DNA from 3 places in the Actinomadura luzonensis genome. Region 2 is predicted to be linked to each of the others. Evidence: predicted binding sites of a transcription regulator. Region 2 holds the regulator's gene; each other region holds the start of a gene.
What was found. Region 2 encodes HrcA, which represses chaperone genes, less so after heat shock. Its sites were predicted from a motif close to TTGGCACTCTCNNNNNGAGAGTGCCAA; they were not measured.
Positions count from the first base shown of each region.

Region 1: a site for HrcA is predicted at 3,481-3,507, ahead of groES (co-chaperone GroES). Genes of this name have one in related genera too.
Region 3: a site for HrcA is predicted at 1,619-1,645, ahead of groL (chaperonin GroEL). Genes of this name have one in related genera too.

Region 1 covers NZ_JAKRKC020000001.1:3,120,964-3,128,607, reverse strand. Annotated here, with positions in the region: gene MF672_RS15325 (DUF7711 family protein) at 1-445, opposite strand, end outside; gene MF672_RS15320 (winged helix-turn-helix transcriptional regulator) at 473-844, opposite strand; gene MF672_RS15315 (YybH family protein) at 907-1,299, shown strand; gene groL (chaperonin GroEL) at 1,391-3,010, opposite strand; gene groES (co-chaperone GroES) at 3,081-3,392, opposite strand; gene MF672_RS15300 (NAD-dependent epimerase/dehydratase family protein) at 3,594-4,448, opposite strand; gene MF672_RS15295 (MarR family winged helix-turn-helix transcriptional regulator) at 4,539-5,066, shown strand; gene MF672_RS15290 (class I SAM-dependent methyltransferase) at 5,078-6,277, shown strand; gene MF672_RS15285 (apolipoprotein A1/A4/E family protein) at 6,472-7,644, shown strand, end outside.
Region 2 covers NZ_JAKRKC020000002.1:2,022,940-2,030,583, reverse strand. Annotated here, with positions in the region: gene MF672_RS39905 (histidine triad nucleotide-binding protein) at 55-399, opposite strand; gene MF672_RS39900 (SigE family RNA polymerase sigma factor) at 678-1,190, shown strand; gene MF672_RS39895 (hypothetical protein) at 1,187-1,834, shown strand; gene MF672_RS39890 (16S rRNA (uracil(1498)-N(3))-methyltransferase) at 1,938-2,666, opposite strand; gene dnaJ (molecular chaperone DnaJ) at 2,668-3,804, opposite strand; gene hrcA (heat-inducible transcriptional repressor HrcA) at 3,816-4,829, opposite strand; gene MF672_RS39875 (hypothetical protein) at 5,335-5,853, shown strand; gene MF672_RS39870 (DUF3097 domain-containing protein) at 5,872-6,681, shown strand; gene MF672_RS39865 (DUF4870 domain-containing protein) at 6,678-7,472, shown strand; gene hemW (radical SAM family heme chaperone HemW) at 7,469-7,644, opposite strand, start outside.
Region 3 covers NZ_JAKRKC020000001.1:1,509,292-1,516,935, reverse strand. Annotated here, with positions in the region: gene thrC (threonine synthase) at 1-662, shown strand, start outside; gene MF672_RS07195 (MoaD/ThiS family protein) at 686-961, shown strand; gene MF672_RS07190 (cold-shock protein) at 1,201-1,401, shown strand; gene groL (chaperonin GroEL) at 1,757-3,382, shown strand; gene MF672_RS07180 (hypothetical protein) at 3,531-3,869, shown strand; gene MF672_RS07175 (YbhB/YbcL family Raf kinase inhibitor-like protein) at 4,014-4,544, opposite strand; gene MF672_RS07170 (HelD family protein) at 4,640-6,667, opposite strand; gene MF672_RS07165 (hypothetical protein) at 6,856-7,182, shown strand; gene MF672_RS07160 (DNA repair helicase XPB) at 7,450-7,644, opposite strand, start outside.

The sequences.
Region 1 (7,644 bases), on a different contig from region 2:
CCTCTCCGGTGCGGGCCCGCACCTCCTCCTCGCCGCCGCGCGGCGCGTCCCGCCGCAGCAGGTCGGCGCGCCGGTCGCCGAGCGCGTCGAGCACGCCCGCGTCGATGCCCTCCTCCACGGACCAGAACCGCACCGGCTCCCTGATCAGGTGGTTCCACACCGGCTCCCGGTACGAGCGCCACCAGAAGCTCACGCCGCCCTTGTCGAGCTCCAGGAAGTCCACCAGCCAGGCCGCGCCGGCCGGCTGCGTGCCCCAGGTCACCTCCTCGGGCGGCAGGTTCACCACGAGCACGACCTCGAGCCGGTCGACGGGATCGGCCCCCTCCACCAGCTCGCCGAACACGTACGCCGCCCGCAGGAACGGCTCGGCCGCCGCCACCCTGCGCGTCTGGTCGCACGTCTCGGCGAGCCGCCGCAACCTCCGCACCGCCCGCCGGTACTCCATCCCGCCACCTCCCGGCGACCAGGGTATTCACTCCGGCTCCGCGCCCCAGTCCCACAACGCCTGCAACACGGGCCCGAGCCGGCGGCCGCGCGGGGTGAGCCGGTAGCGGGTGCGCGGCGGCCAGCCGGCCTGCCGGGTGCGGACGAGCACCCCGGCCCCCGCCAGGTGCGCCAGCCGGTCGGACAGGACCTTGTCCGACAGCGCGGGCAGCGCCTGCCGCAGCTCCGTGAACGTGCGCTCGCCCCGCAGCAGCTCGCGCACCACCAGCGTGGTCCAGCGGCCGCGCAGCGCGTCGAGGGCGATCTCCACCGGGCACGACGGGCTCGGCGCGGCCACGGCGGCCCGCGGGTCGTCGGGCAGGCCCGGACGGACGCCGTGGCCAACCGTTTGGGAAGTCACGAGGGCGCCTCCTAGCGTGTGCCGCGCACATCCGCGCGAACGAACGGAAAGGCGGGGGATGGATGATGGCGTCCCGGCTCGCGGCACGGCCGCAGGACGTGCCGGCGGTGTTCGCCGAGCGGTTCAACAGCGGTGACCTGGCGGCGCTCGCGGAGGTCTACGAGGAGGGGGCGGTGTTCGTCCCCGAGCCGGGCCGGCCGCTGGCCGGGGCGGAGGCGCGGGCGGCCAACGCCGCGTTCGTGGCGCTCGGGCTGCCGATCGAGGTGCGGCCCAGGCACGTGTACGTCTCGGGGGACCTCGCCCTGCTCGTCGTGGACTGGGTGATCGACGGCACGGGCGCGGACGGCGAGCGCGTGCGCCTGGAGGGCACCGCCACGGACGTCGCCCGCCACGGCCCCGACGGGCACTGGCGCTACGCGATCGACAACCCCTTCGGCACGGCGCCCGCCCCCTGACGGGGCCCTGGAAAAGCCGGACGGCCCGTTCCCCGGCCGCGCGAAGGCGGCTGGAGACGGGCCGTGACGGTGGGGTGCTGCGAGGGACCGGTCAGTGGCCGTGGCCGTGACCGTGGCCCTGGCCGGCGGCCGGAGCCTCCTCCTCGGGCTTGTCCACCACGAGAGCCTCGGTGGTGAGCAGCATGCCCGCGATGGAGGCGGCGTTCTGGACGGCCGAGCGGGTGACCTTGACCGGGTCGATGACGCCCTGGCCGATCAGGTCGCCGTACTCGCCGGTCGCGGCGTTGAGGCCGTGGCCCGCGGGCAGGTCGGCCACCTTGTGCGTGACGACGTAGCCCTCGAGGCCGGCGTTCTCGGCGATCCAGCGGGCCGGCTCGACCAGCGCGCGGCGCACGATGGTGACGCCGGTGGCCTCGTCGCCGGACAGGCCGAGGTCGTCGAGCTCCTTGGAGACGTGGATGAGCGCGGAGCCACCGCCGGAGACGATGCCCTCCTCGATCGCCGCGCGGGTGGCGGAGATCGCGTCCTCCAGGCGGTGCTTCTTCTCCTTGAGCTCCACCTCGGTGGCCGCGCCGACGCGCAGCACGCACACGCCGCCGGCGAGCTTGGCCAGGCGCTCCTGCAGCTTCTCGCGGTCCCAGTCGGAGTCGGACTGCTCGATGGCGAGCTTGATCTCCTTGACGCGGTCCTCGATGGCCTGCGCGTCGCCGGCGCCGTCGACGATGGTCGTGGTGTCCTTGGTCACCACGACGCGGCGGGCGGTGCCGAGCACCTCGAGACCGACGTGCTCCAGCTTGAGGCCGACCTCCTCGCTGACGACCTGGCCGCCGGTGAGGATGGCCATGTCCTGGAGCATCGCCTTGCGGCGGTCGCCGAAGCCGGGGGCCTTGACGGCGACGGAGGTGAAGGTGCCGCGGATCTTGTTGGTGACCAGGACGGCCAGGGCCTCGCCCTCGACGTCCTCGGCGACCACGAGCAGCGGCTTCTTGGTCTGGGCGATCTTCTCCAGCAGCGGCAGGAAGTCGGCGATGGAGGAGACCTTGCCCTGGGTGAGCAGGATGTAGGCGTCCTCCAGGACGGCCTCCATGCGCTCGGGGTCGGTCACCATGTAGGCCGACAGGTAGCCCTTGTCGAACTGCATGCCCTCGGTGAACTCGAGCTCCATGCCCATGGCGTTGGACTCTTCGACGGTGAGGACACCGTCCTTGCCCACCTTGTCGAACGCCTCGGCGATCAGCTCGCCGATCTTGGCGTCCTGGGCGGAGATCGTCGCGACGTTGGCGATCTCCTTCTTGTCGCCGACCTCGCGGGCCACCGCGAGCAGCTTGTCGCTGACCGCGCGGGCGGCCTGGTCGATGCCGCGCTTGAGCGACAGCGGCGAGGCGCCGGCGGCGACGTTGCGGAGGCCCTCGCGGACCATGGCCTGCGCCAGGACCGTCGCGGTGGTGGTGCCGTCGCCCGCGATGTCGTTGGTCTTGGTGGCAACTTCCTTGGCGAGCTGGGCGCCGAGGTTCTCGTAGCGCTCCTCCAGCTCGATCTCACGAGCGATGGTCACGCCGTCGTTCGTGATCGTCGGAGCACCGAACTTCTTGTCGATGACGACGTTGCGGCCACGCGGGCCCAGGGTTACCTTCACGGCGTCCGCGAGGGCGTTGACGCCACGCTCGAGCGCGCGCCGCGCGTCCTCGTCGAACTCCAGGATCTTCGCCATGCTGAAAGTCCTCTCCTGGCGTCGAAAGCCCCGGCCGCCCTATGAGCGCCCGGGGCTCGACGCATCCGGCTTACTTCTCGATGATCGCGAGAACGTCGCGGGCGGAGAGCACGAGGTACTCCTCGCCGCCGTACTTGACCTCGGTGCCGCCGTACTTGCTGTAGAGGACGATGTCGCCCTCGGAGACGTCGAGCGGAATCCGCTTCTCGCCGTCCTCGTCCCAGTTGCCGGGGCCCACCGCGAGCACTCGGCCCTCCTGCGGCTTCTCCTTGGCGGTGTCCGGGATGACCAGGCCGGAAGCGGTCGTCTGCTCGGCCTCAAGCGGCTGAACCACGATGCGGTCGCCGAGCGGCTTAACGGGAACCTTGGTGGCGGTCGTCACGATCGGACCTCCCCTTCAGATTTGAATGATCAGAAGAGGCGACCAGCTGGGCCTGCCGTCGCGGGTGTCAGACCTGCCTCGTCGCACGTTGGCACTCTCAGGGTGAGAGTGCCAACAGGAAACATATGCAAGAGGGCCTTGACAGTCAACACGAACGCGTCGGCGTCTGCTCACAGCGATCAGATCCGGCCATGAGCCTCGTCACACGTACGAGCCCTCGGCGAGGTCGGCGACGACGCCCGGGCGGCTCGGCCGCCAGTCCAGCGCCGCGCGGGTGCGGGCGGCGGAGACCCGCTGGCTCAGGGCCAGCGCCTCGGCGAAGCCCGCCCCCAGCGCCTCCGCGGCCTCCTCCAGGGGCCACGGCTCGGCCGTCTCCTTGACGCCCGCGGCCCGGGCCGCCGCCTCGGCCACGCCGGAGACGGGCACGGCCTCCTCGCTGACGGCGTGGTAGACGGCCGGCACGCCGCGCTCCACCACGGCCGCGATCAGCTCGGCCAGGTCGTCCACGTGCACGAACGTCCACGTCGGCACCTCGCCGGCGGCCGAGACGTACACGCCGGTGCCGCGCTGGGCGGCCAGGTCGCGAAGGAGCGCCGGGATGCCCGAGCCCTTGCCGTGCACGACGCCGGGCCGCACCACGGAGCCGCCGCCGCCGAGCACCAGCCGCTCCACCTCGTCCCGGTAGGCGACGAGCGGGATGGGCCTCGCGGGGCTGTCCTCGTCGGCCCCGTCGGTCGCGCCGAGCACCCAGACGCCGCTGACGTACACCAGCCGCCTGCCGGCGGCGGCCGGCACGCCGACGACCGCGAGGTCGGTCTCCCGGTCTCCGGTGAGCTGGCCGGCGTGCACGACCACGTCCACGTCCGCGTCGATCGCGGACTCCAGCGCCGCCGGGTCGGCCAGGTCGCCGTGGCGCTCCCGGGCGGCGCCGGGCACCCGCCTGGCGCCGTCCGCCGCCGGGCGCACGTACGCCGTCACCTCGTGGCCCCGCGCGGTCAGCAGCTCCACCACGGCCGCCCCGATGTAACCGGTCGCGCCGATCACGAGCACCTTCATCGTTCCCACCTCGAACATTTTGACATCGAAGACTTCGAGGCCGAAGGTACTCGACGACGTCGAACATTTCAATGTCGTAGGATCAGGCTCATGGACGACGCGGTGGACGAGATCATCGGTCAGTGGGCCCGCGCCCGGCCCGGCCTCGACGTCTCCCCCGCCGGCGTGGTCGCCCGGGTCTCCCGGGCCTCCCGGCTGCTGGAGCGCGGCGTCAAGGAGTTCCTGGCCGAGCACGGGCTGGAGACGTGGGAGTACGACATGCTGGCCACGCTGCTCCGCGCCGAGGACGCCCGGCTGTGCATGAAAGACCTCTCCGCCGCCGCCATGGTCAGCCCCGGCGCGCTCACCAACCGCGTCGACCACCTGGTCGAGCGCGGCCTCGTGGACCGGTGGCCGGCCCCGGGCAACCGGCGCATGACGCTCGTCGCGCTCACCGCCGAGGGCCGGCGGGTGGCCGACGACCTGCTCGAACGGCACGCCGCCCACGAGGCGCGGCTGCTGTCCGGGCTCACCGGGGGCGAGCGCGACGCGCTGGCCGGGCTGCTGCGCAAGCTCCTGCTGTCCCTCGGTGACGCCCCGGCCCCCGCGTGCGTCCCGGACGGGGCCGCGGAGCGGTAGCGTCGGGGGACGTGGACCTCGAAGCCTTCCGACAGCTCCTGACCCCGCGCGGCCGGCAGGCGCTCGCCGAGGCCGGGGAGCTGACGGCCGCCGGCGCCGACCCGGTGGTCGCCGCCACGACGCTGCGCCGCACCTACGACGCCGCGCTCACCTCGGCCGCGCTCACCCAGGCCGGCCTGCGCGAGCGGGCGCGGGCCAAGTTCGGCGAGGACGCCGGGCTGATGTTCTTCACGCCGCACGGCCTGGAGCAGTCCACCCGCAAGGAGGTCGCCGAGCACCGCGCCCGCCGCCTCACCGGCCCGGGCGCCGACCCGGACGCCGGCCCGCACGTCCTCGACGTCTGCTGCGGCATCGGCGGCGACTTCCTGGCCCTGGCGCGGGCCGGCTGCACGGTCACCGCCGTCGACGTCGACCCGCTGACCGCCGCCGTCGCCACCGCCAACGCCGAGGCGCTCGGCGTCGGCGACCGGGTGCGGGTGGTCGTGGGCAACGCGGGGGCGGTGCGGCCCGAGGAGTACGACGCGCTCTTCGCCGACCCGGCCAGGCGCGGCGGCCGGGGGCGCACGTTCGACCCCATGGCCTACTCGCCGCCCTGGCCCACCGTGCTCGACCTGCTGTCGCGGGCCCGCCGCGGCTGCGTCAAGGTCGCCCCCGGCTTCCCTTACGAGTACATGCCCGAAGGGTCGGAGACCGAGTGGGTGTCGTACAAGGGCGAGCTGAAGGAGGCCGCGCTCTGGACGGGCGCCGGCCGCCGGCCGGTCCGCCGGGCCACGCTGCTGCCCGGCGGCCACACCCTGGCCGCGACCGGCCAGGAGCCGGACACCCCTGTCGGTCCGCTGGGCCGCTACGTCTACGAGCCCGACCCCGCCGCGATCAGGGGGCACCTGGTGGCCGAGGTGGCCGAGCTGGTCGGCGGGCGGCTGATCGACCGGCGCATCGCCTACATCGCGGCCGACGAGCCGGTGGACACGCCATGGGCGGCCAGGTACGCGGTGGACGAGGTCATGACGTTCTCGCTGAAGAAACTGCGGGCGGCGCTGCGCGAGCGGAGCGTCGGGAACGTCACCATCAAGAAACGCGGCTCGGCGGTGGACATCGAGCGGCTCCGGGCAGACTTGCGGCTCAATGGGGAAAAGTCAGCGGTAATCATCCTGACCCGCATTTTGGAGCGGCCATATGCGCTCATTTGCGATACCTTCCCGCCTGCCTGACCATGGAAAACGGTCAATCGCCCGTCAACCACGATCTTTCAATTCAGCACTGACGGACCTTGATCGAAAGGCTAAGGTTGGCGGTCGGGAGCTCTCCCCCTAATGCGGTTTCCCGCGTTTCTCGCCATTCATGTGCAAACCGGACCTATCCCACCGCTGCGCGGCAACCCGTCGGCGAGCGAAGGAGCCTTTCGGTGGACAATTCCAACCACACGACCCTTCTCACGTCAGGAGGCTACTCGGGCGTCTCGGAGCGCATGCGCGACCTGCTCAATCGCGCCGCCCAGGACCACGTCTACGAGCAACGCACGCAGGGCGCCGTCCTCGACGAGATCCGCCAGCGGCTCGAAGGCATGGAGTGGCTGCTCCGCGAGGTGCGCGAGCGCGAGCTCGGCGGCCTCAGCGGCGCCCTGGAGTCCGTCAACGGACGGCTCGAGGACATCGCCGCCAAGCCCCCGATGTGGGCGGAGGGCCTGGCGCAGCACGTCGAGGCGGTACGCGACCACGTGGACGCCGTCGGCGAGCGGGTGGGCCACGTGGACGCCCGCGTCGCCCCCGTGGCCGAGCTGCCGAGCCTGTGGGCCGACCTCGGCACCGTGGGCGAGAACGTGGACGAAGCGCTCAAACGCCTGCAGTCCGTGCTCGAAACCACCGATGGCATCACCAAGGGCATGTCCGATTTCGCCGCGATGCTGGCCGGGCTCAACTCCAGCATGGAGGCCGCCGCCAGCCGCTTCACCAGGCTCGACAAGTCGGTCGCCGATCTGGCCACCCGTACCGACCGGGTGGAGGCCGTCGTCGGCGAGCTCGCCGAGGGCGTCGGCGAACGGCTCACCGCCACCGCAGAGCAGCTCTCCGGCCAGGTCGAGGCCGCCGAGCAGCGCCTGGGCGCGCGCCTCGACGACGGCACGGCCCGGCTGGAGGAGACCGGCAAGCGGCTCGACGCCCGGCTCGACGCCACCGACCAGCGCCTCACCACCAGGCTCGACGCCACCGACCAGCGACTCACCGCCAAGCTCGACGCCACCGACCAGCGCCTCACCGCCAAGCTCGACGAGACCGCCGCCCACGTCGAGGAGACCGGCCGGCACCTCACGGCCCGCCTGGACGAGACCGACGCGCGCGTCGCCGCCCGCCTCGACGAGAACGCCACGCTGGTCGCCGCCCGCCTCCAGGAGACCGACGACCGCCTCGACGGCCGCCTGGCCGCCGTCGAGCAGCGCCTGACCACCCGCCTCGACGAGACCGACCAGCACCTCGCCGTGCAGCTCGGCGAGAGCGAGCAGCGCCTGGCCGCCCGCCTCGACGGCGTCGACGCCCGGCTCGACCGCGCCGAGGGCCGGCTGCTCGGCCTCGACTCCCGGCTC
Region 2 (7,644 bases):
GCGGATTGCTCGCGTCATTATCACCCCACCGGCCCCGTGCGCCACCGGAACGGGCTATCCGGGCGGCCAGGTCAGGTCACGGCCGCCCAGGACGTGGGCGTGCGCGTGGAAGACGGTCTGCCCGGCGGCCGGGCCGGTGTTGAAGACGATGCGATAGCCGCTCTCGCTCACCTGGTCGAGCACGGCCACGGCCTGCGCGGCCTTGAGCACCTCGTCGGCGAGCCCGTCGTCGGCCTCGGCGAGCGCGGCGGCGTCGGCGAGGTGCTCCTTCGGGATCACCAGGACGTGGGTCGGAGCCTTGGGGTCGATGTCACGGAACGCCAGGGTCCTGCCGGTTTCGTAGACGATCTCGGCGGGAATCTCCTTGGCGACGATTTTGCAGAAGAGGCAGTCCTTCACAGCAGCACCATACCGAGCCACTTCCCGTTGGCCAGTCCGTTGCGAATCGGTAATCGGCGGTGTCGTGCACGGGAAGATCAACGCGGTTAGGGTGAGTGTGCGACACTTCAACAAAAAAGACGATTCAGGGTCGGGCGAGCGCCACCTGGCGAGGACACGACTGGGTAATGCACCCTAAGGAACCGGGGAAACCTCCAGAACCGGAAGAGCGTAAACCGTCTGGGAAGGCCGCGCGTCCCACTGATGTGACCACCGAAACCCTTCTGGCCGACAGGTCGATGGGGGCGGTGCCGGTCGAGTGGGATGCCGACATGGCCGTTACCGCGCTCTACAGCGCGCACTTTCGGTCGTTGGTGCGTCTCGCTGTGTTGCTGGTGCGCGACATCGCGACCGCCGAGGAGGTCGTGCAGGACGCGTTCGTCGCCATCCACGGCGCCTGGCGCAGGCTGCGCGACCCCGACAAAGCACTCGCCTACCTCCGTCAGTCCGTCGTCAACCGCTCGCGGTCCGTGCTGCGCCACCGCGCGGTCGTCGAGAAGTACGCCCCCAAGGGCCTGCCGGACGCCCCCAGTGCCGAGAACGGCGCGATCGGCGAGCTGGAACGGTCCGCCGTCATCGAGGCGTTACGAGCTCTGCCGACCCGGCAGAGAGAGGCACTGGTTCTGCGGTATTACGGTGATCTGTCCGAAGCTGAGATCGCTCACGCCATGGGCATCAGCAAGGGCGCGGTCAAGAGCCACACCGCCCGTGGCATGGCCGCGTTGCGATCCGTCCTGGAGAAAATGTCATGACCCATCCCCCCGACGAGCACGGCGACCTGTTGCGCCGTGCGCTCCGCGCGGAGGCGGACGCGGTCGTGCCCGCACCGGACGGCCTGGAGATCATCCGTGCCCGCATCGAGCGGCGCGGCGTCCGCAACCTGTTCTGGTGGCGGGCCGGCGCCGCCGCGGCCAGTGCCGTGCTGGTCGCGGGCACGATCGTCATGGTGGTGCCCGAGCTGCGCACCCAGGTCGTCAACGGAGGCCCCGTCGCGCCGGTCGACCAGGAGTCCACCAACCGGGTGCCGTCCAACTCCTCCACCACCCGCTCGGTGCAGCCGCCGCCCCCGCCGCCCGCCTCGCAGCAGAACCCGGTGGTCGTGCCGCCGGAGACGCGCACCCCGTCGCCCGGCAAGCCGGTCAAGACCGCCGGCTCCTCCACGAGCCGGCCGTCGCCCAGCCCGCGGGTCAAGACCACGGCCTGCCCGACGGAGAGCGAGCCCGTCGAGACGCCCGACAACTGCCCGACCGCCTCCCCGTCGCCCGCGCCCACCGAGGCGGACCCGACCGCTCAGCCGTCGTCGTGCCCCGTCGAGCAGTGCCCGCCGGACGACTTCACCGAGGCGCCGGCCGACATCGCCACCCCGCTCCTGGACACCGGCGCCACCACCCCCTGACCGGGACGGCCACTGTCTGACCGGACCCGCCACTGCCTGACCTGGGCCCGCCACTGCCTGACCGGGGCCCCCGCTCCGCGGCTCTCGTGGGCGCGGCCGCGGGTCACCACCTTCCGGTGCGCGCGAGCAGCACGGCCGCCGCCGCCACCCCCGCCGTGGACGTCCGCAGCACCGTCGGCCCCAGCAGCACCGGCACCGCCCCGGCCGCGCCGAACCGGTCCAGCTCCTCCGCCGAGACGCCGCCCTCCGGCCCGACGACCACCACGAGGTCGCCCTCCTGCGGCAGCTCCACGCGCGACAGCGGCTCGCTCGCCTCCTCGTGCAGCACCAGCCCCAGCGCCGCCCCGGACAGCAGCTTCTCCACCTGGGCGGTGCCGGCGGGCTCGCGCACCTCGGGCAGGTGGAAGCGGCGCGCCTGCTTGCCGGCCTCGCGGGCGGTGGAGCGCCAGCGGCCGAGCGCCTTGGCGACCTTGTCGCCCTTCCACTGGGTGATGCTGCGCGCGGCCGCCCAGGGGACGATGACGTCCACCCCGGCCTCGGTCATCATCTCGACGGCCAGTTCGCCCCTGTCGCCCTTGGGCAGCCCCTGCACCACGGTCAGCCGCGGCGCGGGCGCCGGGACCCGGCGGCGCTCCAGCACCTCCAGGCGGAGGGCGTCCTTCAGCGCCTCGCGCACGACGCACTCGGCGACCCCGCCGGCGCCGTCGGTGAGGTCGACCCGCTCGCCCGCGCGCAGGCGGCGCACGGAGGCGGCGTGCCGGCCCTCGGGGCCGTCGAGCGTCAGCTCCGGACCGTCGCCCAGCTCGTGGGCGAGGAACACCGGAACGCTCACGTCACCGGCCGTTGAAAGCGTCGCGCAGCCGTGAGAAAAAACCCTGTTGCCCCGGTGCGAACTTGCCCGGCGGGCGCTCCTCCCCGCGCAGCCTGGCCAGCTCGCGCAACAACTCCTCCTGCTGGGCGTCGAGGCGGCCGGGGGTCTCGACGTTGACGTGGATGAGCAGGTCGCCCCTGCCGGTCTCGTTGAGGCGCTGCACGCCCCGCCCGTACATGGTGATGACCTGCCCGGACTGCGTGCCGGGCCGGACGTCGATCTCCTCGGAGCCGTCGAGCGTCTCCACCGCGAGCACGGTGCCGAGCGCGGCGGCCGTCATCGGGATCTGGACGGTGCAGTGGAGGTCGTCGCCGCGCCGCTCGAAGATCTCGTGAGGCCGCTCGACGATCTCCAGGAACAGGTCTCCGGGCGGACCGCCGCCGGGGCCGACCTCGCCCTCGCCGGCGAGCTGGATGTGCGTGCCGTCCTCGACGCCCGCGGGGATGCGGACCTTGATCGTGCGGCGGGTGCGCACCCGGCCGTCGCCGGAGCACTCCTGGCAGGGGTGGCGGATGATCGTGCCGAAGCCGCCACACTGGGGGCACGGCCTGGAGGTCATGACCTGGCCCAGGAACGAGCGGGTGACCTGGGAGATCTCGCCGCGCCCGCTGCACATGTCGCAGGTGTCGGGGTGGGTGCCAGGGGAGGCGCCGGAGCCGTGGCAGACCTCGCACAGCACGGCCGTGTCGACGACCAGCTCGCGGGTGGTGCCGAACGCGGTCTCGCGCAGGTCGAGCTCGACCCGGATGGTGGCGTTGCGGCCGCGCCTGGCCCGCGAGCGGGGGCCGCGGGCGCCCGCCGCCGTGCCGAAGAAGGCGTCCATGATGTCGCTGAACGGGAAGCCCGCGCCGAAGCCGCCGGCCCCGGGGCCGCCCGCGCCGCCGAAGGAGTCGCCGCCCAGGTCGTACATCTGGCGCTTGTTCGGGTCGGACAGCACCTCGTAGGCCTGCGTGATCTCCTTGAACCGCTCCTGGGTGTCAGGATCGGGGTTCACGTCGGGGTGCAACTCGCGGGCGAGCCGGCGGTACGCCTTCTTGATCTCGTCCTGACTCGCGTCACGCCGCACCCCGAGGGTGGCGTAGTAGTCGCTGTTTGCCACTTATCGACCTCTTATGATGCAGCCAGGATCTGGCTGACGTAGCGAGCCACCGCGCGCACGGCGCCCATCGTCACGGGATAGTCCATCCTGGTGGGACCCAGCACACCGAGCCGGGCCAGTTGGTTGTCGCCAGAACCGTATCCGGTCGCGACCACCGACGTGCCCTGCAGGTACGGGTTTTCCGAGCCGATCCGCACGGTCAGCGCGGACGGGGTGTCGGGGGAGGTCTCACCGAGCAGGCGCATGAGCACCACCTGCTCCTCCAGCGCTTCCAGCACGTCACGCAGGCCGACCGAGAAGTCGGCGCCGGCGAGGTTGGCCGCCCCCGCGAACACGATCTTCTCGTCGTGCCGCTCCACCAGGGTCTCCAGCAGCACCGACAGGATCGTCGCGACGACCGGCCGGTCCTCCACGGGCAGCCGTTCCGGCAGGTCGGCGACCAGCTCGGGGACCGCGCTGAGGCCGCAGCCGTCGAGGCAGGAGTTGAGCACCGCGCGCAGGTGCGCGATGCGGGTGTCCTCGACCGCCTCGGGCAGCTCGATCACGCGCTGCTCGACGCGCCCGGTGTTGGTGATCAGCACCAGCATGACCCGGCGGTCGCTCAGCGGGACCAGCTCGACGTGCCGGACCGTCGAGCGGGTGAGGGTGGGGTACTGGACCACGGCCACCTGCCGGGTGAGCTGGGCGAGCAGCCGCACCGTGCGGGTGACGACGTCGTCCAGGTCGACGGCGCCGGCCAGGAACGTCTCGATCGCCCTGCGCTCGGCGCCCGACAGGGGCTTGATCTGCGAGAGCCGGTCGACGAACAGGCGGTAGCCCTTGTCCGTCGGCACGCGCCCCGCGCTCGTGTGCGGCTGGGTGATGTAGCCTTCCTCCTCCAGCGCGGCCATGTCGTTCCTGACCGTCGCCGGGGAGACCTTCAGATTGTGGCGCTCGGCCAGCGCCTTGGAGCCCACCGGTTCGTTGGTGGACACGTAGTCTTCGACAATGGCGCGGAGCACCGCCAGTTTCCGATCGTCGAGCACGTGCTCACCTCCTGCCTCTGCCCTTACGGGGAACGCGGCGCCTAGCACTCTGTGTTCCCGAGTGCCAAGTGTACGGCTCTCGCCCACAGGGTGCGATAACACCGGCTCCCATCCTCTTGCTAGCGTCTTACAAGCGGCAGGCTTCACACTTGCGGACATGTCGGACGAAGCACAGTCCCCGTACGGGCCGCCGCCCGGGCAGGGTCCGCACCACGGTCAACCACATCCTCCTCAGCCCGGCTACGGCCCGCCACCCGGTCAGGGAGGCCCGCCCGCCTACGGTGGCCAGCCCGGCTCCGGTGGCCAGCCCGCCTACGGGGGTCAGCCCGGTTCCGGTGGCCAGCCTGGTTACGGTGGCCAGCCCGGTTACGGTGGCCAGCTTGGTTTCGGTACGCCGCCGCAGCCGTACGGCCCGCCGCCTCAGTACGGACAATACGGCCAACAAGCTCCCTTCCCACCACGAATCGATTCCAAAGCCATCAAACCCAGCTTGTGGTGGGTCGCGGTGGCCTGGATCGTGGCGGTGCTGTGCGGCATCCTCGGCGTCGTGCTCTTCGTGGGCGGCGTCGTCGGCGGGGTGAGCGACCTCGCGCCGACGAAGACGTTCGCCTCGGGCGAGAGCGTCACGATCACGGCCGACCCCGCCGACAAGCCGGCGATCTACATCTCCACCGACACTCCCGTGAACTACACCTGCCAGATCTCCGGCGGCACCGGCCAGGCCAAGCTGGCCAGGACCACCGGCTCGGAGACGGTCACGCTCAACGGCGTCGTCTGGGAGCAGATCCTCGTGGTCAACGCCCCCGCCAAGGGCGACTACCAGGTGACCTGCGGCAACGAGGGGACCGCCACCGTCAGGTACGGCGTGGGCAAGCCGCTGTCGTCGGCCGTGAGCGGGATCGCCGGCGGCACCCTGACCGGGCTGCTGGCCGGCGGCGCCGGGCTGCTCGCCGCCGTCATCGCCACCGTCGTCGTCCTGGTGCGCCGCAGCTCCGCGCGCAAGCGCCTTGCGGCGGCCGGGTGATTTGCTACGGTCCCCCCTGTGTACGACGGCGATGTTCTGGCGGGTAACTGGCGGCGGCCCGGCAAGGGCAAGATCCCGAAGGTGCCGGCCGAGCCGGACCTGGTCGTGGAGGACGCCGACAGCGGCTTCTGCGGCGCGGTCGTGGCCTGCGACAAGGAGGCCGTGACGCTGGAGGACCGGTTCGGCAGGCGGCGGCTGTTCCCGCTCGCACCGGCCGCGTTCCTGCTGGAGGGCCGGCCGGTGACCCTGGTGCGGCCCGTGCCGGCCGCGCCGGCCGCGCCCCGGCGCAGCGCGTCGGGCTCGATCGCCGTGGAGGGCCTGCGGGCGCGGGTCGCCAGGGAGAGCCGCATCTACGTCGAGGGCGTGCACGACGCCGCCCTCGTGGAGAAGATCTGGGGCCACGACCTGCGGGTCGAAGGGGTCGTGGTGGAGTACCTGGAGGGCGTGGACCACCTGCCGGACATCGTGGCGGAGTTCGGGCCCGAGCCGGGGCGGCGGCTCGGCGTGCTGGTGGACCACCTCGTCCCCGGCTCGAAGGAGAGCCGGATCGCCGCCGGGATCACCTCGCCGGACGTGCTCGTGGTGGGCCACCCGTTCGTCGACATCTGGCAGGCGGTCAAGCCGTCCGTGCTGCGCATCCCCGCCTGGCCCGAGGTGCCGCGCGGGGTGCCGTGGAAGGAAGGCGTGATCGCGGCCCTCGGCTGGCGCATGGAGCCGGCCGACGCCTGGCGGCGCATCCTCGGCGCCGTCTCGACCTTTACCGACCTGGAGCCGGAACTGCTCGGCCGGGTCGAGGAACTGATCGACTTCGTTACGGAGACACCATGAGCCAGGATCCGCATCAGCCGCCGGCCGATGACGACGCGACGCGCTACGTCCCGCCGTCGGACATCCCCCAGGGCCACCCCGGCAGCGGCCCCCACCAGCCCGGCTACGGCAACCAACCCCCGTCCCAGCCCGGCTACGGCCAGCAGCCGCCCTCCCAGCCCGGCTACGGGTACGGCCAGCAGGCTCCGTCCCAGCCCGGTTACGGCTACGGCCAGCAACCGCCCTCCCAGGGCGGCTACGGTTACGGCCAGCAACCGCCGTCCCAAGGCGGCTACGGCTACGGCCAGCAGCCCGGTTACGGGCAGCAGCCCCCGTCCCAGGCCGGTTACGGCTACGGCCAGCAGCCCCCGCCCGGTTACGGCCCCGGCTACGGCCAGCAGCCCCCGCCGGGCTACGGCAACGGCTACGCCCCCGGTTACGCCGCCCAGGCCCCCGGCGAGCCGTACGTCCCCGGCCGCTTCGGCCCGCGCCCCGGCAGCGACGACAACACGATGGCGATGCTGGCCCACCTCCTCGGCCTGCTCGCCTCCTGGCTCGGCCCGCTGATCATCTACCTGATGAAGAAGGACCAGTCCCCCTACGTCCGCGACCAGGCGGCGGAGGCGCTGAACTTCCAGATCACGATGTTCATCGGCTACATCGTGGCGGGCCTCCTGTCGCTGCTGTTCATCGGCTTCCTGCTGTTCCCGGTGATCTGGGTGCTGTCGCTGATCTTCCACATCCAGGCGGCCGTGGCCACGAACAAGGGCCAGCGCTACCGCTACCCGCTCTCCATCCGGATGATCACCTAGACCAGCAGGTCCCTGACGAGGGCGTCGGCCAGCAACCGCCCGCGCAGCGTCAGCACCATCCGCCCGGCCTTGAACGGCTCGGGCGCGAGCAGCCCGCCCGCCAGCGCGTCCGCCACGACCGGGCGCGCCGCCGGCGGCACCTCGCTCAGGGGGTAGCCGGTGACCAGGCGCA
Region 3 (7,644 bases), on a different contig from region 2:
AGCTGATCGGCGACCCCCTGGGCGACAAGTGGGGCTTCGTCAACGTCAACCTGCGGCCCTACTACGCCGAGGGCTCCAAGACGCTCGCGTACGAGATCGCCGAGCAGCTCGGCTGGCGGCTGCCGGAGCAGATCGTCATCCCGATCGCCTCCGGCTCGCAGCTCACCAAGATCGACAAGGGCTTCAAGGAGCTCATCGCGCTCGGCCTGGTCGAGGACGCCCCCTACAAGATCTTCGGGGCGCAGGCGGCCGGGTGCTCGCCGGTGTCGGCGGCGTACAAGGCGGGGCACGACGTCGTCCAGCCGGTCAAGCCCGACACCATCGCCAAGTCGCTGGCCATCGGCAACCCGGCGGACGGACCGTACGTGCTGGACATCGCCCGGCGCACCGGCGGGGCCGTCGAGGACGTCACCGACCCCGAGATCGTGGCCGCGATCAAGCTGCTCGCCTCGACCGAGGGCATCTTCGCCGAGACCGCGGGCGGGGTGACCGTGGGCGTGCTGAAGAAGCTCGTCGAGAGCGGCCGGCTCGACCCGGAGGCCGAGACCGTGGTGCTCAACACGGGCGACGGGCTGAAGACGCTCGACGCCGTCGCCGGCGAGTCGTCGCGGCCCACCGCCGTGATCAGGCCCTCTCTCGACGCGTTCCGCGCGGCTGTCTGACAACCAGGAAAGGCGAGATAACCATGAGCGTTACTGTGCGGATTCCCACCATTCTGCGCACGTACACCGGCGGAAACGCGGAAGTCGGTGGCGAGGGCGCGACTCTTCGTGACGTGCTCGCCAAGCTCGACGCGGACTACCCGGGTATCGGCGCGCGCATTCTGGATGAATCGGGCAAGATTCGGCGTTTCGTCAACGTTTACGTCGGGGAAGAGGACGTCCGATTCGCCGAAGGGCTCGACACTCCCGCCCCGCAGGGCGCCCAGATCTCCATCATCCCGGCGGTCGCCGGCGGCTGAGTGCCCTACGACATGACGGAAGGCGCCCCCAGTGGGCGCCTTCTGGCTTTTCGGTCCAATTCAAGGTTGAAGTACCTTCTCTGCGAACAAATGCGCCGTTTGCGGATTGACTCTGTTGCCAAACCCCGTGCCACAGGTATGGTCGAGGCGATCGTCTGGCTGTTTTCCCTTAAGTCGGGCGATTACGGGTCTCGCGGTGGAATGGGCGGGATCCGTAGCCCCAGTAAGAGGAGTCGGAAGTGGCGCAGGGCACCGTCAAATGGTTCAACGCGGACAAGGGCTACGGCTTCATCGCGGTAGACGGTGGTAAGGATGTATTCGTCCATTACTCCGCGATCCTGATGGACGGGTACCGATCTCTCGAACAAGGCCAGCGGGTCGAGTTCGAGATCACGCAGGGCCAGAAGGGACCGCAGGCCGAGTCTGTCCGCGCGGTCTGATTCACGTCACTGGTACGCACCGGCGGCCTCGCGCGGCAACGCAGTCCGTGCGACTCCGCCACCCCTCGTATTCACCGATCCAGACGGCGGGCCACACGGTGAGCGGCCCGCCGTCCGGGGACGTGCGCTACGCGGAGCCGACTGGGCTGACCTGCGAGCCGTTCCCTCCCGAAGGTCGTTCGCTTGCACTCGGCAGGGTAGAGTGCTAAACAGTTCGTTGGCACTCTGTGTGGCAGAGTGCCAATGACTCGGGATCGAGACGATGGGGTCTGCCGAACGGAGATGCAGGCCCTTGCCGTCGCGGGCGTCGGCTCGGTCCAGGACACGCCACCCTGCATCTGGGAGGTCTAGCCTTATGGCAGCCAAGATGATCGCGTTTGACGAGGACGCCCGGCGCGGTCTCGAGCGCGGCATGAACCAGCTCGCCGACGCCGTCAAGGTGACCTTGGGCCCCAAGGGCCGCAACGTCGTGCTGGAGAAGAAGTGGGGCGCTCCCACGATCACCAACGACGGCGTCTCCATCGCCAAGGAGATCGAGCTCGAGGACCCGTGGGAGAAGATCGGCGCCGAGCTGGTCAAGGAAGTCGCCAAGAAGACGGATGACGTCGCCGGCGACGGCACCACCACCGCCACCGTGCTCGCCCAGGCGCTGGTACGCGAGGGCCTGCGCAACGTAGCCGCCGGCGCCAACCCGATGGCCCTGAAGAAGGGCATCGAGGCCGCCGTCGAGCGCGTCAGCGAGGAGCTCTCCAAGCTGGCCAAGGACGTGGAGACCAAGGAGCAGATCGCCTCCACCGCCTCCATCTCCGCCGCCGACCCCGAGATCGGCTCGCTCATCGCCGAGGCGATGGACAAGGTCGGCAAGGAAGGCGTCATCACCGTCGAGGAGAGCAACACCTTCGGCCTGGAGCTCGAGCTCACCGAGGGCATGCGGTTCGACAAGGGCATGGTGTCGATGTACTTCGTCACCGACTCCGACCGCATGGAGGCCGTCCTCGAGGACCCGTACATCCTGATCGTCAACAGCAAGGTCTCCGCCAACAAGGACCTGCTGCCCCTGCTCGACAAGGTCGTGCAATCCGGCAAGCCGCTGCTGATCATCGCTGAGGACGTCGAGGGCGAGGCCCTGGCCACCCTGGTCGTCAACAAGATCCGCGGCCTGTTCCGCTCCGTGGCCGTCAAGGCCCCGGGCTTCGGCGACCGCCGCAAGGCCATGCTCAACGACATCGCCATCCTCACCGGTGGCCAGGTCATCGCCGAGGAGGTCGGTCTCAAGCTCGAGAACGCCACCCTCGACCTGCTGGGCCGCGCGCGCAAGGTCGTCGTCACCAAGGACGAGACCACGATCGTCGACGGCGCCGGTGACGCCGAGCAGATCTCCGGCCGGGTCAACGAGATCCGCGCCGAGATCGAGCGCACCGACTCCGACTACGACCGCGAGAAGCTCCAGGAGCGCCTCGCCAAGCTGGCCGGCGGCGTCGCCGTCATCAAGGCCGGCGCGGCCACCGAGGTCGAGCTGAAGGAGCGCAAGCACCGCATCGAGGACGCCGTCCGCAACGCGAAGGCGGCCGTCGAGGAGGGCATCGTCCCCGGCGGTGGCGTGGCGCTGCTGCAGGCCGGCGCCAAGGCGTTCGACAAGCTGGAGCTGGCCGGCGACGAGGCCACCGGCGCCTCGATCGTCCGCAAGGCCCTGGAGGAGCCGCTCAAGCAGATCGCGGTCAACGCCGGCCTCGAGGGCGGCGTCGTGGTGGAGAAGGTCCGCAACCTCACTCCGGGTGAGGGCCTCAACGCCGCGAGCGGCGAGTACGTCAACATGTTCGAGTCGGGCATCATCGACCCGGCCAAGGTGACGCGCTCCGCGCTGCAGAACGCCGCCTCCATCGCGGCGCTCTTCCTCACCACCGAGGCCGTCATCGCCGAGAAGCCCGAGAAGACCCCGGCCGCTCCCGCCATGCCCGGCGGCGGCGACATGGACTTCTAGGTCTTTTCGCGACGCCGAGACGAAGAGCGGCCCGGGTTTTCCGGGCCGCTCTTGTTTTCGTTTACCGGCCATTACGTTTCACAATTGATCCGCTACCCGCAGTGAGGAAATGTGTGTGCCGAACACGCTTCCACGAAAGGAGTAGCGGATGTTTTCCCGCACCAGGCGCATTCTGGGCGTCGCCCTTCTCGCGCTGGCCGCCGCGATCGCGGCGGGCGCTCCCGCGAGTGCCGACGAGGAGATCACCTCCGACATCCAGCTCCCGCGCGAGCTGCGCTTCTGCACGCCGGGCGGGCTCGGGCTGCCGATGCTCGACGGACTGCTGGGCCAGGTCATGGGCTGCGGCGGGCCGGCCGCCCGCCCGGCCTCGGCGGGCATACCGGACCGCCCGATGAGCGCCTACGAGCACCAGATGTGGCTGGAGGCGGCGGCCACGGCGGACGAGCTGCCGCCCCGGGCCGGATGGAGCGGGGCCGGCACGCCGTGACCCCGCCCCGGGCGGCCTTCCAGGGCCACGGGCTGGAACGCGGGCCGTGAGCTTGGCCCAGGACCGCGGGCCCGCGCCGGGCCGTAACCCGACCGCCTGGGGGCCGTTATCCGGTGACCGGGCGTGACCCTGGCGCGGCGGGGCTCAGACGCCGTACACCGGGATGACGTGGCCCCGGGCCAGGGTGTTGGCGGTGATGTTGAAGCCGACCACCGCCGGGCTGGCGTCGCCGTCCACGCCCAGCTTGTCCACGCCCAGCGCGTGGACGGTGAAGACGTAGCGGTGCGGGTCGCCGGGCGGCGGGGCCGCGCCGCCGAAGGCCTTGAGCCCGTAGTCGTTGCGGGCGTGCACGGCGCCCTCGGGCAGCCCCTTGAAGTCGGGGGCGGTGCCCGCGCCCGTGGGCAGCTCGGTCACCGAGGCCGGCAGGTCGAACAGCACCCAGTGCCAGAACCCGCTGCCCGTCGGGGCGTCGGGGTCGTAGCAGGTGACGGCGTAGCCGCGGGTGCCGGCCGGCGCGCCGGACCAGCGGAGCTGGGGCGAGACGTTCTGGCCGGTCATGCCCCAGTCGTTGAAGACGTGCAGGTCGCTCAGCCGCTCGCCGTCCTGGATGTCGTCGCTCTCGACCACGAGCGCGGGAACCGACGGCAGGTGTTCATGTGGCAGCGGTGCTGGCACGGCATCCTCCTAGGTAGAGAGCGTTCCTGCTCGCCATCCTAGAAGCGGCCGGGCCTGGCCTCCGTCAGGCCACCGGTTCCCGCGCCGCGGGCGGGTCAGCCCGTCAGCTCGGCGGGCAGCGGCTGGTCGTGCAGGACCGTGAGGGAGGTCACCGCGCGGGTCAGGACCACGTACAGGCGGGCCAGGCCGCGCGGCTCGGCGGCGACGATGTCCGCGGGCTCGACCACGATCACGTGGTCGTACTCCAGGCCCTTGGCCAGGGTCGCGGGGACGACGAGCAGACGGTGCCCGCCGTCCTCGGCGGCGTCGGGGTCGAGCACGGCGTGCGGCAGCCCGGACAGGGCGGTCGAGACCTCGGCGACCCGCGCGTCGGGCACGATGACGCCGATCGAGCCCTCCTGGGTGAGCAGCCGCGCGGCCGCCGCGGCCGGGTCGCCGCCCCTGCTGACGGTCAGCGAGCCGGCGCCGGGACGCAGCGAGCGCGGCGCGGCCAGGCCGGGGGCGATGGACGGCAGGAGCCGCGCGGCGAAGTCGAGCACCTCGCGCGGCACGCGGAAGCCGAGCGTCAGCTCGGTGACCTCGCCCTCGCGCTGGCCCAGGTGCTCGAGCACGGTCTCCCACGAGCTGGTGGACCAGGGTGTGGTGCCCTGCGCCAGGTCGCCGAGCACGGTGGCCGAGCCGTTGCGGCAGCGGCGGCCGAGCGCGCGGAGCTGCATCTCCGACAGGTCCTGGGCCTCGTCCACGACCAGGTGGCCGAGGGACGGGGTGCGCTCCATGAGGTCGCGGAGCTCGTCGAGGAGCGCGGCGTCCGCGGCCGACCACTTGGCGGACTTGTGGCTCCGGTACGGCTTCCGCCAGAGCAGCATTTCCTGCTCCTCGGGCGACAAGTCGGACTTGGCGGCTCTGGCGAGGAAGTCCGGCTCCGCCAGCAGCCGGTGCAGCACCTGCTCCGGCGTCAGCCTCGGCCAGACCGCGTCCACGAGCTGCTTGACCGGCTTCGACCGGGCCACCGCGTCCTGCACCCGGTCGTCGGGCGACTCGCCGCGCTGCTCCATGCGCACCAGCACCATGTGGGCCAGCCGCTGCGCCAGCGCCGCCCGGCCGGGCAGGTAGCGGGTCGTGCCGCGCAGGGAGGCGACGATCTCGCGCACCTCGTGGTCGGCCACCCGGTAGCGGTAGGCGCCCTTGGTGAACACCAGGCCCTCCTCCGGCTTCACGATGTGCAGCCAGAGCGCCCGCTCCAGCACCGCGGCCATCCGGGCGTCGCCCTTGAGCGCGGCCACCAGCGGCTCCTCGGGCGCGGCGTGCTCGCCGAGCAGGCCGGCCACCGTCGTCTGGTCCACCTTGACCTCGCCGAGGGCGGGCAGGACGGAGGAGATGTAGGACAGGAACGCCCGGTTCGGGCCGACGATCATCACGCCGGACCTGGACAGGCGCTCGCGGTGGGTGAACAGCAGGTAGGCCGCCCGGTGCAGGCCCACGGCGGTCTTCCCGGTGCCGGGCGCGCCCTGGACGCAGACCGTCTGGGCGAGGGCCGAGCGGACGATCTCGTCCTGGTCGGGCTGGATCGTGGCCACGATGTCGCGCATCGGGCCGGTGCGCGGGCGCTCGATCTCCTCGGTCAGGATCTTCGACGGGCCCAGCTCGACGTCCCCGTCGGCCAGGGGCTCGTCCTCGTAGGCGGTGAGCGCGCCGCCGTGGTAGCCGAAGCGGCGGCGGCGTACGACGCCCATCGGGTCGGCGGGGCTGGCCTGGTAGAAGGCGCGGGAGACGGGGGCGCGCCAGTCGATGACGAGCGGCTTGCTGTGGCCGTCGTGGACGTGGCGGCGGCCGACGTAGATGGTGCCCGGCAGGTCGTCGCCGCTCTCGCGGTCGAGGCGGCCGAAGAACAGCGGGGTGTCGGGGTGGTCGGCCAGGGCGGCGACGCGCTGGTCGAGCAGGGCCTGGAGGATCTGCTGGGACACCCAGTCGCCGGCCGCGTCGGCCGAGAGGGACTGGGCGTGGGCGCGCATGGCCGTCAGCGCCGCCCTGGACTCGGCCAGGTGGTGCTGCTCGGCGGCCAGGACGGCGGCGGGGTCGCCGGGATCGGCGGGTATGTCGGGGGCCAGCTGGTGCGCGGGCATGCGGAAGTGCCTCCTTTGTCGGGTACGGAGGTGGTCAAGGCAGCGAATCGACCAGTTTAGCGACGGGCGGCGGGGGCTTCCAAAGGATTTACGCCCGCGGGACGCGCCGCCGTGGAAGGGCATACCCGACGGCGGGGAGGGCGGGGTTGAGGGTCGAGGGGGGCGGGTAGGACGGGGAGGTGGCGCGGGTGCAGGTTCGGTTCTCGCCGATCATCCCCACGATCGCGAGCTTCCTCCTCGCGGCGCTCTGGGGCCTGTCGGTGTTCGCGGGCTGGGGCCTGGAGGCCTTCTGCGCGGACGGCGAGAGCGTCTGCGCGCAGCGCCTGAGCACGGCCTCCACGGTGTCCGGCCTGGTCGCGGCGCTCGCGGCGTGCTGCACGGCCGCCGCCTGGCTGCTGCCGCCGGCGCGGCACGATGTGCGGTTGTTCGGCCGGCTCATGGGCGCCGGCGTGGCGGCGTGGGTGGTGGCCGAGGGCGTGCTGTTCCTCGGCGGCCTGCTGGCCCGCCGGCCCTGACCCCTGGATCGGCGGGCGCTGAGCGGCGATAACGGCCCTGACACATCCCCCAGTTACGGAACTAACCCGGGAATACCGAAAAAATCGGGCATATCAGGTGGGTTTGCCGGATCATGAGGGTATGTCGCAGGCGGCGTGATAGTACGCAGGTGAGGGGGGTGGTTCGATTGTCGACGGCCCGCGGAGTCTCGTGGACGTGACACCACGCTGAATGCTCGGCCGCTCGCCCGAGCGGCCGGGCCTCCACCTTCCCGTCACACTCTCCCGTCACACCCCGCCGAGCACGTCGTCGGCGTCGATGATCTGGTACGCGTACCCCTGCTCGGCCAGGAAACGCTGCCGGTGCGCCGCGAACTCCTGGTCGACCGTGTCGCGGCTGACCACGGTGTAGAACCGCGCGCCGCCGCCGCCCGCCTTGGGCCGCAGCACCCGGCCGAGCCGCTGCGCCTCCTCCTGCCGCGA